Regions from separate parts of the Romboutsia sp. LXY-2 genome, predicted to be linked through region 2. Evidence: riboswitches for the same ligand, from Rfam matches in the RefSeq annotation. Region 2 holds a riboswitch; each other region holds the start of a gene.
What was found. A riboswitch is a leader RNA that binds a small molecule or an ion and turns the genes downstream of it on or off. The one in region 2 is predicted to bind cobalamin.
Positions count from the first base shown of each region.

Region 1: another riboswitch for cobalamin. It lies ahead of ACI48P_RS10925 (ABC transporter substrate-binding protein); the one in region 2 lies ahead of ACI48P_RS21485 (cobyric acid synthase).
Region 3: another riboswitch for cobalamin. It lies ahead of cbiQ (cobalt ECF transporter T component CbiQ); the one in region 2 lies ahead of ACI48P_RS21485 (cobyric acid synthase).

Region 1 covers NZ_JBKFGI010000004.1:555,696-558,986, reverse strand. Annotated here, with positions in the region: gene ACI48P_RS10930 (sigma-70 family RNA polymerase sigma factor) at 372-1,259, shown strand; cobalamin riboswitch at 1,428-1,604, shown strand; gene ACI48P_RS10925 (ABC transporter substrate-binding protein) at 1,773-2,681, shown strand; gene ACI48P_RS10920 (FecCD family ABC transporter permease) at 2,671-3,291, shown strand, end outside.
Region 2 covers NZ_JBKFGI010000024.1:17,053-20,343, forward strand. Annotated here, with positions in the region: gene ACI48P_RS21485 (cobyric acid synthase) at 1-1,165, opposite strand, end outside; cobalamin riboswitch at 1,351-1,540, opposite strand; gene ACI48P_RS21490 (histidine phosphatase family protein) at 1,599-2,201, opposite strand; gene cobS (adenosylcobinamide-GDP ribazoletransferase) at 2,229-2,993, opposite strand; gene cobU (bifunctional adenosylcobinamide kinase/adenosylcobinamide-phosphate guanylyltransferase) at 2,997-3,291, opposite strand, start outside.
Region 3 covers NZ_JBKFGI010000012.1:209,765-213,055, reverse strand. Annotated here, with positions in the region: gene ACI48P_RS18090 (vWA domain-containing protein) at 1-1,030, shown strand, start outside; cobalamin riboswitch at 1,144-1,326, shown strand; gene cbiQ (cobalt ECF transporter T component CbiQ) at 1,469-2,167, shown strand; gene ACI48P_RS18080 (energy-coupling factor ABC transporter ATP-binding protein) at 2,160-2,987, shown strand; gene ACI48P_RS18075 (Mrp/NBP35 family ATP-binding protein) at 3,080-3,291, shown strand, end outside.

The DNA of each region.
Region 1 (3,291 bases), on a different contig from region 2:
TTTAAATAGAAAATAAGTTACAAAAAAGAAGGAAAATATACATTAAAAGTAGAATAAAGACTATATATGTATATAAAAATAAATTTGGAGTTGAATAATATTAAAATTATTCAAAATTCTATGTATACATAATAAATAACACACTAATCGGAAGATGAGAACTTGAAAAATATAATATAATTTTATTAAATATAAATAAAAACAAGGGTTTTTTGAGTTGATTGTAGAATTATAGAAATAGAAAATGATTGACATTTGAGGGGGAGTGACAGGCATTTTTTTATTATAATACTCATATTATAAAAATATAGGAAAACTACAGACACTTACTATCTCGATTAACAAACTATATATATAGAAGGAGTTAAATTATGGGGGCTACAAAAAGGGAACATACTTATGAAAATTATATTTATGGTGATTCTTCAAATGCATCAAATGCAATGAAGATGTACTTAAAGGAAATAGAAGAGTACAAAATGTTGTCTGCAGTGGAAGAAGTTCAATTGGCAAAAGCAATAGTGGAATCTTCACCAGATGCTAAAGAAAAGTTCATTAATGCAAATTACAGACTTGTTGTTAGTATTGCAAAAAAATATAGAAAAGAAAATGTAGATATGCTTGATTTGATTCAAGCGGGTAATATCGGACTAATAAAAGCAGTTGAAAAATATGATTATAAAAAAGGATATAAATTTAGCACATATGCTACATGGTGGATTAAGCAAAGTATTACAAGATACATAGATGATTGTGAGAATACTATAAGAATACCTGTGCATCTTCATCAAAGAATAAACTTTGTAAAAAGAAAGAAGCAAGAATTATCAAATATATTACAAAGAGAACCAAGTCTTGATGAACTTGCTGAATGTTGTGAACTTGAAGTTGAAAAGGTAATTGATATATTAAAAAGAGATAAAAATATAGTTTCATTAGATACACCAATAAAAGAAGATGAAGATAGTAGCTTAGTTGAGTTTATCCCATCTGATGCAAACTTTGCAGATGTGGTTATGCATGAAGTAGAACAACACAATTTAAGAGAAAAAATTGAAGAATTGTTAACAGGTCTTGGAGAACAAGAGCAAAAAGTTTTAAGAATGAGATTTGGATTAGATGATGATGATCCAAAAACTTTAGAAGAAATAGGTAGAGTTTTTGGAGTTACAAGAGAAAGAATAAGACAAATTGAAGCAAAAGCTATTAGAAAATTAAGACATCCTAGCAGACTGAAGCAATTAAAGCATTTTTATTAGGGTTTAGAAAGTAGGAGATTAATTTTTCCTACTTTTTTTATTATATAAAACCAGAGTTAAAGGATTAGTGCACTGTATATGGCCTAAGTTAAAATATTAATTGAAAATGTAATTAATATTTTGTTTATAAGAAAATATTGACAAAATATGAAACTTCATTATAATTAATATTTATGACATATATTAGGTGTAATTTATTACATAATAGAGAATTGGATTAAAATTCCAAGCTACCCCAGTAACCGTGATACTGACGAAATCTTAAATACCACTGAATAATATTTGGGAAGGTTAGAAAGTAGGATGAAGTTAAGCCGGGAGAACTACCTAATATAAAAGCTAATATCTGCTGTGGGTAAGATGTTAGATGCAAAATATAATTTAAGAAATATGAAAGTTCTATATATTTGGCATCTTACAAATTTATTGAAAGGAGATAATTGATTCTAACAAACACAGCCTTTCTAAAGAAAATTAATAAAAAGGTAAGAAGGTTAAAGAAGGAGAACTAAGATGAAAAAGAAATTTTTATCAATTGTAGCAATGGTTACAATGCTTGCAATGTCAGGTTGCCAAACTGAGAAAGAAAGAATGGTAAATGACAGAGAAGGTAATGAAGTAAACATACCAACTAAAATCGAAAAGATAATATCAACAGCCCCATCAAACACTGAGGTTTTAGTAGACCTTGGAATATCAGACAAATTAGTAGCAGTAGATAAATACTCTAGTGATATAGAGGGAGTAAATAAAGACTTAACTAAATTAGACTTTTCAAATCCAGACGCTGAAGCAATAATAGGATTAGAGCCAGACGTAATAATAGCATCAGGACATAATAAAACAGGTTCTGCAGAAGACCCATTTAAAGCTGTTATTGACGCTGGAATACCAGTAGTATACATACCAAGTAGTGATAGTATAGACGGAATATATAAAGACATAGAATTCATAGCAGATGTAGTAGGACAAGAAGAAAAAGGGAAAGAGTTAGTTTCTGAAATGGAAACTAAAATAAAAGAAATTAAAGCTATAGGTGATACAATAGAAGATAAAAAAACAGTATACTTTGAAATAGCACCAGCTCCAGGTTTATTTACTTTTGGTAAGTCTACATTCTTAAATGAAATGATAGAGCTAATAGGAGCAGAAAATGTATTTGCAGGTGAAGAAGGATGGGTTTCTCCAAGTTCTGAGGCTGTAATAGATAAAAATCCAGATGTAATATTAACTAATGTTTCATATGTAGAAAATCCAACTGAAGAAATAAAAGGTCGTGATGGATGGGAACATATAACTGCTGTTAAAAATAATGCAGTTTATCAAGTAGATGGAAACTCATCTTCTCGTCCATCAAATAGAATAATATTAGCTTTAAACCAAATGGCAAAAGCTATATATCCTGAAAAATATGAAAAATAAAAGACTAGTAATTTTTAGTCTAATAATAGCATTTATAATAATATGTATTGGAACTTCTACCGGAAGTTCCAATATTAGCATATTGGATACTGTATCAGTAATAGGAAATAAACTATTAAATATTCCGCTTAGAGAAGGTATAGACCCTAAAAACATATCAATAGTTTGGAAGCTAAGACTACCAAGGGTTCTGCTAGCATTTATGGTTGGAGGATGTTTAGCAACAAGTGGAGCAGTGGTTCAATCAATATTAAAAAATCAATTAGCATCACCATATACTCTAGGGGTATCTTCAGGAGCTTCATTAGGGGCAGGGTTAATAATAGTTACAGGAGCATCGTTACCACTATTAGGAGCATTTACACTTCCAGTAGTAGGCTTCATATGTGGATTAGTTACTGTTTATTGTGTTGTTGTATTCTCAGCTAAAATAGATAAAAGTATGTCAAATAATACTATAATATTAGCAGGTATGGTATTTTCATTATTTGTAAATGCTTGTTTAACTACATTAACAGCATTATTTAGTGAAGATTTAAAGAGCATCTCAATGTGGCAAATGGGAAGCTTTTCTATGAAGGGATGGTCATACGTAGGTCTTATTATGCCA
Region 2 (3,291 bases):
GTCCTTTTAGATATCCACATAATCCACTATTTATTGTGGCTTCTACTTGAGTAGTTGTCTTTTCTAATTCAAATATAGTTTCTATATCTAAAAGTCCTATACCGTCTATTTCTTCAGTTTCGCCTTCTACATGGTATGGGTCTTTTAGTTTTTTGCCTAACATTTGATATCCGCCACAAATACCAAATATTAACTTACCTCTTTTATGTAATTCTTTTAATTGTGATTCTAGGCCACTTTCCCTTAAGTACTTTAAATCATCTATTGTACTTTTGCTTCCTGGAAGTATTACTATGTCAGGATTTCCTAAAGCTTCACCATAGTTTACATATCTTAAACTAACATCTTCTTGTGTTTCAAATATGTTAAAATCAGTAAAGTTAGACATATGCGGTGTTCTTATTATTTCTATGTTAATATCCTTATTCTCCATTTTATTTTTAAATCTAGTTGTTACACTATCCTCATCTTCTATCTTCACATCACTATAAGGAACTACCCCTAAAACAGGTACTTTTATAATTTCCTCAAGCATTTTTATTCCGTCTCCTAAAAGCTCTTTTCTTCCTCTAAATTTATTTATAATTACACCTTTAACTCTTTTTCTTTCTTCTTCATCTAATAAAAGCATGGTACCTGCTAATGACGCAAATACTCCACCTCTATCTATATCTCCAATTATAATAACGGGAGCATCAGCTATTTGTGCCATTCCCATGTTGGCAACATCTCTCTCTTTGAGATTTATCTCAGCACAACTACCTGCACCTTCCATTACTACAACATCATATTCACTACTTAATTCTTCAAAAGTTTCTTTTAATATGTTTACAACCTTTGGTTTGTAATCATGATACTGTGTTGATGACATATCTTCTCTTACTTTACCATTTACAATAACTTGGCATCTGTGATTTCCAGATGGTTTTAGTAATATAGGGTTCATTTTTGCAGTTGGTTCAATTCCTGCGGCTTCTGCTTGAAAAACTTGAGCTCTTCCCATTTCTAAACCTTCCTTCGTAATAAAGGAATTTAGTGCCATATTTTGAGATTTAAAAGGCGCTACCTTATTTCCATCTTGCTTAAATATTCTACATAGTCCAGCTACTAAAACACTTTTTCCAACATTAGATGCCGTGCCCATAAGCATTATTTTTTTCCCCATAAATTCACATCCTTATCAATATATAATTTATATATCTATTTCCTTACTCTCCTTATATATCTCAAATACCAATATACTTATATCCAATCTTAATACACAAAAAAGCCCTAACTCTAGTGAGATAGGACTTTTATTAATAAATAAACATATATATATAAATAAAAATCTCTCACCCCGAAGATCTCATCACAAAATTAAATTAGGCAGGTATCCTGGCTCAACTTCATCCTACTCCTATTCCTTCCCATCAAAAGACAGTGGCTTTATTTAATAGTTTCGTCCGTTTTACAGTAGCGGGGGCTGCAAAGGCTTCTCACCTTTTTCCCTTTTAAATTCACACTCCTTAAATGATTTACTTTTTGAAATATTTTTTATTTCATTGCTAAAATTAGAAGTGTAAAACCTAAATTAATCTAATATTCAATTTTATTATCTAAACGAAATTTTTATTATTCATCATGTTTATTACTGCAAATCTATTTTCTACCTCTATCATTGTAACAGAAGCATTATCAATTTTAAAGTTCCAATGATATTCATAGCTATTTGATATCAAATAAGAAATTATATTCCTGATAGTTCCTCCATGAGAACAAATTAATATAGTTTCATTATCATTTTCACTAATTATCTTTTCTATTTCCTTACTCACTCTATAATAAGATTCAATTAAACTTTCTCCATTTGGATATTTATATTCATATCCTTGGTTTATCATCTTATCAAATTCATCACGGTGATTATTTTGTATTTCTTCAAATGTTATTCCTTCGAAATCTCCAAAGCTAATTTCTTTTAATGTTTCTCTTTCTATTATTCCTATATTCTTTATATTAGCCAAAGGTTCTACAGTATCCTTTGTTCTTTTTGAAGTTGTTGCAAAAATTTTGTCTATTTTTTGTTTTTCTAGGTAATTAGTAAGTTTTCTTACCTGTTTTTTGCCTTCTTCACTTAATACGCTGTCTATATGACCTGATAATCTACTTTGCTCATTATCTTTAGTCACTGCATGTCTTACTAAAATCAATTTAGTCATTTCATCACCTCTTTTAAGGCTTTTTTATTATCTTATTAGTAAATAAATATATACTAGATATAATACTTCAGAAAGTTCTATGGTGCATCCTAATATATCTCCAGTAACTCCATCTATTTTTTTATAAACATGTTTCTTAAATAAGTTTATAAATAAAAATACTATAACTATTGAACTGATTATTTTTATAATGGCAATACTTTGCGCCAAAAATATAAATTTACTAATAGCTATTATTAATAATACTGTATATGTAGTCCCTACAACAATCATGTTCATTGTACATTTTCCTATGAATAAGTTTCCCATACCTTTTTCTCTAGGAGTTTTTGTTTTATAAGTTATCGTAAGTACTCCTAATCTAGCTATTACAGGCATAAATACTATAAGCCATAATGATTCATTGATTATTAAACTGTTTATAAACCCTACTTTAAGTAATATTAAAAACATTATCGCTAATAGTGAGTTTGTACCCAATCTTGAATCTTTCATTATTTCTAACATTTTTTCTTTATCTCTATAACTATAAAGTGCATCAAAAGTATCACCTAGACCATCAATATGAAGCCCTCCAGTTAAAATTACACTTGCTAATGTAATTATTATAGAAGCAATAAATGGATCAAATAATTTAGTTGATACTATGCCTATTAAAAATGTTATTATACCTAAAACAAATCCTACTAGCGGAAAATAATATAGCGTCTTATGAAACTCTTCATCAAACCCTGTATCCATGTTTATAGGTATTCTAGTCATAAATTGTAATATTGATATAAATCTTTTCATATGCTATCCCTTTATTTTCATAGGTATTCCACTAACTACAAAGTATACCTCATCACTTTCTTTTGATATTTGTTGATTTATTCTACCTACTATATCAGCGTATACTCTACTAAGCTTGTTATCAGGTACCACACCCATTCCTAATTCATTGGTAACAATAACAAAATACAGATTAGTGTTCTTAACCTCATTAAGTAGTTTATTCATCTGGTCTTTTATGTAGAACTCTAATTCATTAATTTGATTCGTATTACAATTATCTATATCAATTCCATATGTAAACATAAGGTTATTAACT
Region 3 (3,291 bases), on a different contig from region 2:
TAGTAGTAATAGAGTTATTTATATTGATGAAGAAACAAGTAATAAAATATATGAAAAAATAGAGTATTACTATGGTAAATCATATTTGAGTAAAAATGAAATCATAAAAATGGAAACTAAAAACTGTAGAAATATTCATGAAGGATGTAGAGTCCATTTTACAGATGGTGTATTAAGAAGTGAGTGTAAAAATGTATTTCAAATAAAATATGTTACAAGACAAAAAGAAAATAACCTGAGTAAATTTAGGGATAACATAAAAATTCATAAAAGGAATATAAATAAATTAAGAGAAAACATATCAAGAATTTTAATAGAAGAAAGTGAAACAACTAGAGTATATTCTGATTGTGGAATAGTGAATGCTAGTAGATGTTGGAGAGTAGGGAGAAGCAACAACAATAAAATATTCTATAAAGACATAAATAATGAAAAAGGAAAGTATGTAATAGATATTTTATTGGATGCAAGTGGATCTCAAAGCAGAAACCAAGGAAATGTAGCTACACAAGCCTACATATTATCTAAAGCATTAACTTCAGTTGGCATACCTAATAGGGTGCTGGGATTTTGTAGCTTTTTAGATTATACAATCTTAAGAAGATATAAAGACTATGATGACAAGGTAGAAAGTTGTGAAAATATATTTGAATATTTTTCAGCTGGGAATAATCGAGATGGATTAGCAATAAAGTGTGTATCTGAGGAGTTATTAAATAGGCATGAGGAAAATAAAATCTTAATTATTCTTAGTGATGGAAAGCCTAATGATATAAAAATAGGTAGTGATAGGCAGAGGACAATTAGAGGTGAGATGTCTTATAAGGGAATTGTAGCAGTAAAGGATGCTGCCAATGAAGTAAGGAAAGCTCGTCAAAAGGGAATACTAGTCCTTGGAGTATTTACAGGAAAAGAAAGTGAACTAGAAGCTGAAAAGTTAATATACGGTAAAGACTTTATCTATACAAAAGATATTTTACGCTTTTCAGATATAGTAACTATGTATCTTAAAAAAGTAATAAGAAACTAAAAAATAATAACTTTAGAAGGTATATTGATATATTTTATCGAATTAATAAGAGTTAGATTTGTTATAAAAGTAATAATGTTTTATAATTGTATAGTATCTAACTAAAAATTAAAAACTAAATATATATTATAGGTTCTTGAAAAAAGATTAATAGGGAAAGAGGTGTAATTCCTCTACAGCCCCCGCTACTGTAAGGCTGACGAAACTTAAATAACCACTATGATTATTTTATTATGGGAAGGTAAAGGAGTAGGATGAAGCTAAGTCAGGAGACCTGCCTAAAATATTAAATTAATTTCTTCGGGGTGGGAGAAAGTTTTTGAAAATAGTTATGTTTATAAATATTATTGAAAAATACCTAGCCCTTGTGGCTAGGATTTTTTTGTGTGAATAATTGAAAAAGGAGGCTTGGATACTATCTAGGATAGTAGAGAGAATATGATATTAATTGATAAATATGCGTACACCAACAACTTAAGACATATAAATCCTAAACTAAAAGCCATAATCGGGACATTATTTTTAATTTTATCAATGTTAATTAATTCTAAAGTTGTACTAGCGGGAATTATGGTTTTTATGAGTTTATTAATAGTTTGTGTAGCAAAAATAGATTTGAAAAATTATTTGAAATTATTGAAAATACCAGTTTATTTTTTGGTTATAGGTGTAGGACTAAATCTGATAAATATAGGATTTACATCTGAAAATATGGCTTATAGCTTTAATATATACAATTTATATATAGGCACATCTACAGAATCTATAAACACCTCGTTATATATTTTGATTAGATCAATGTCTTGTTTAAGCTGTGTATACTTTATAGTATTAACAACACCTTTTAATGATTTATTATTTTTATTAAAGAAAATGAGATTACCAGACACAGTAATAGAATTATCGATGCTAATATACAGGTTTATATTTATTTTTTTAGAAGAAGTAATTGATATAAGAAAATCTCAAGAATTAAGATTTGGTTATATAAACTTGAAAACATCATATAAGTCATTAGGTATGCTAGCAAGTATATTATTTAAAAGAATGATGATAAGATATGAAGAGTTATCCATATCATTAGATATAAAATTATACAATGGTGAATTTCATATAGTAGGAGAAGAACATGTTTAAAATAAATAATTTAACATATCAGTATGAGAAGAAAGAAAAAGCATTATCTAATATTAACATGGATTTTACAAATGGGGATATTATTGGGATAATAGGGTCAAATGGCTCAGGTAAGTCTACATTATTTATGAATTTAATGGGAATATTGAAGCCTACATATGGAGAAATTTTATTTGATGATAAGCCTCTTAAACATGATAAAAAAAGCTTATATAATCTTAGGAAAGATGTTGGGATAGTATTTCAAGACCCTGACAAACAAATTTTTTATTCTAGAGTATATGATGATATTGCATTTTCTCTTAGAAATATTGGCATTGATGAAAAAACCATTAATGCTAAGGTAAATAAGGCTTTAGAAGATGTTAATGGATTAGAATTTATTGATAAACCAGTTCATTTTTTAAGCTATGGACAAAAAAAGAGGGTGGCCATTGCATCTGTAATAGCTATGGAAAATAAGATTGTATTATTAGATGAGCCGACTGCTGGCTTAGATCCAGTAAGCACTAGAGCCATTGTAGATATAATAAAAAACTTAAGAGCAAATAATATTAAAGTAGTAATTTCTAGTCATGATATGAACTTAATATATGAACTTTGTGATTATGTTTATGTTTTAGATAGAGGTGAAATTACTGAAAAAGGAACTTGCGAAGATGTTTTCATTAATGAAGAAAGCATAGTTAAAGCAGGATTAGAATTACCATGGTTAGTAAAGTTATATAAAAATATGGGGTTACCTCTATTTAGAAGGGAAAAAGAACTTTATAACTACTGGCAAAAAGAACAGGAAAAAAATCTAAATCCAACTGTGTGATTGTAAAGTAAAAATTAAGGGTATATTTATAATATAATATTAAATTAATAACAATAAATAATAACAATGCATATAAATTGGAGGATAAAAAAATGGGAAATTGTAATTCATGTCCATCAAAAAATAATTGTAATAAACAAGCTACTTGTACAATAGAGAACAACCCTAATAATAAAATAAAAAATATAATCGGAGTAATGAGTGGCAAAGGTGGAGTTGGTAAATCTACCGTAACATCATTACTTGCGAAAAAATTAAATAAAATGGGATATAAGGTTGGAATATTAGATGCAGATATAACAGG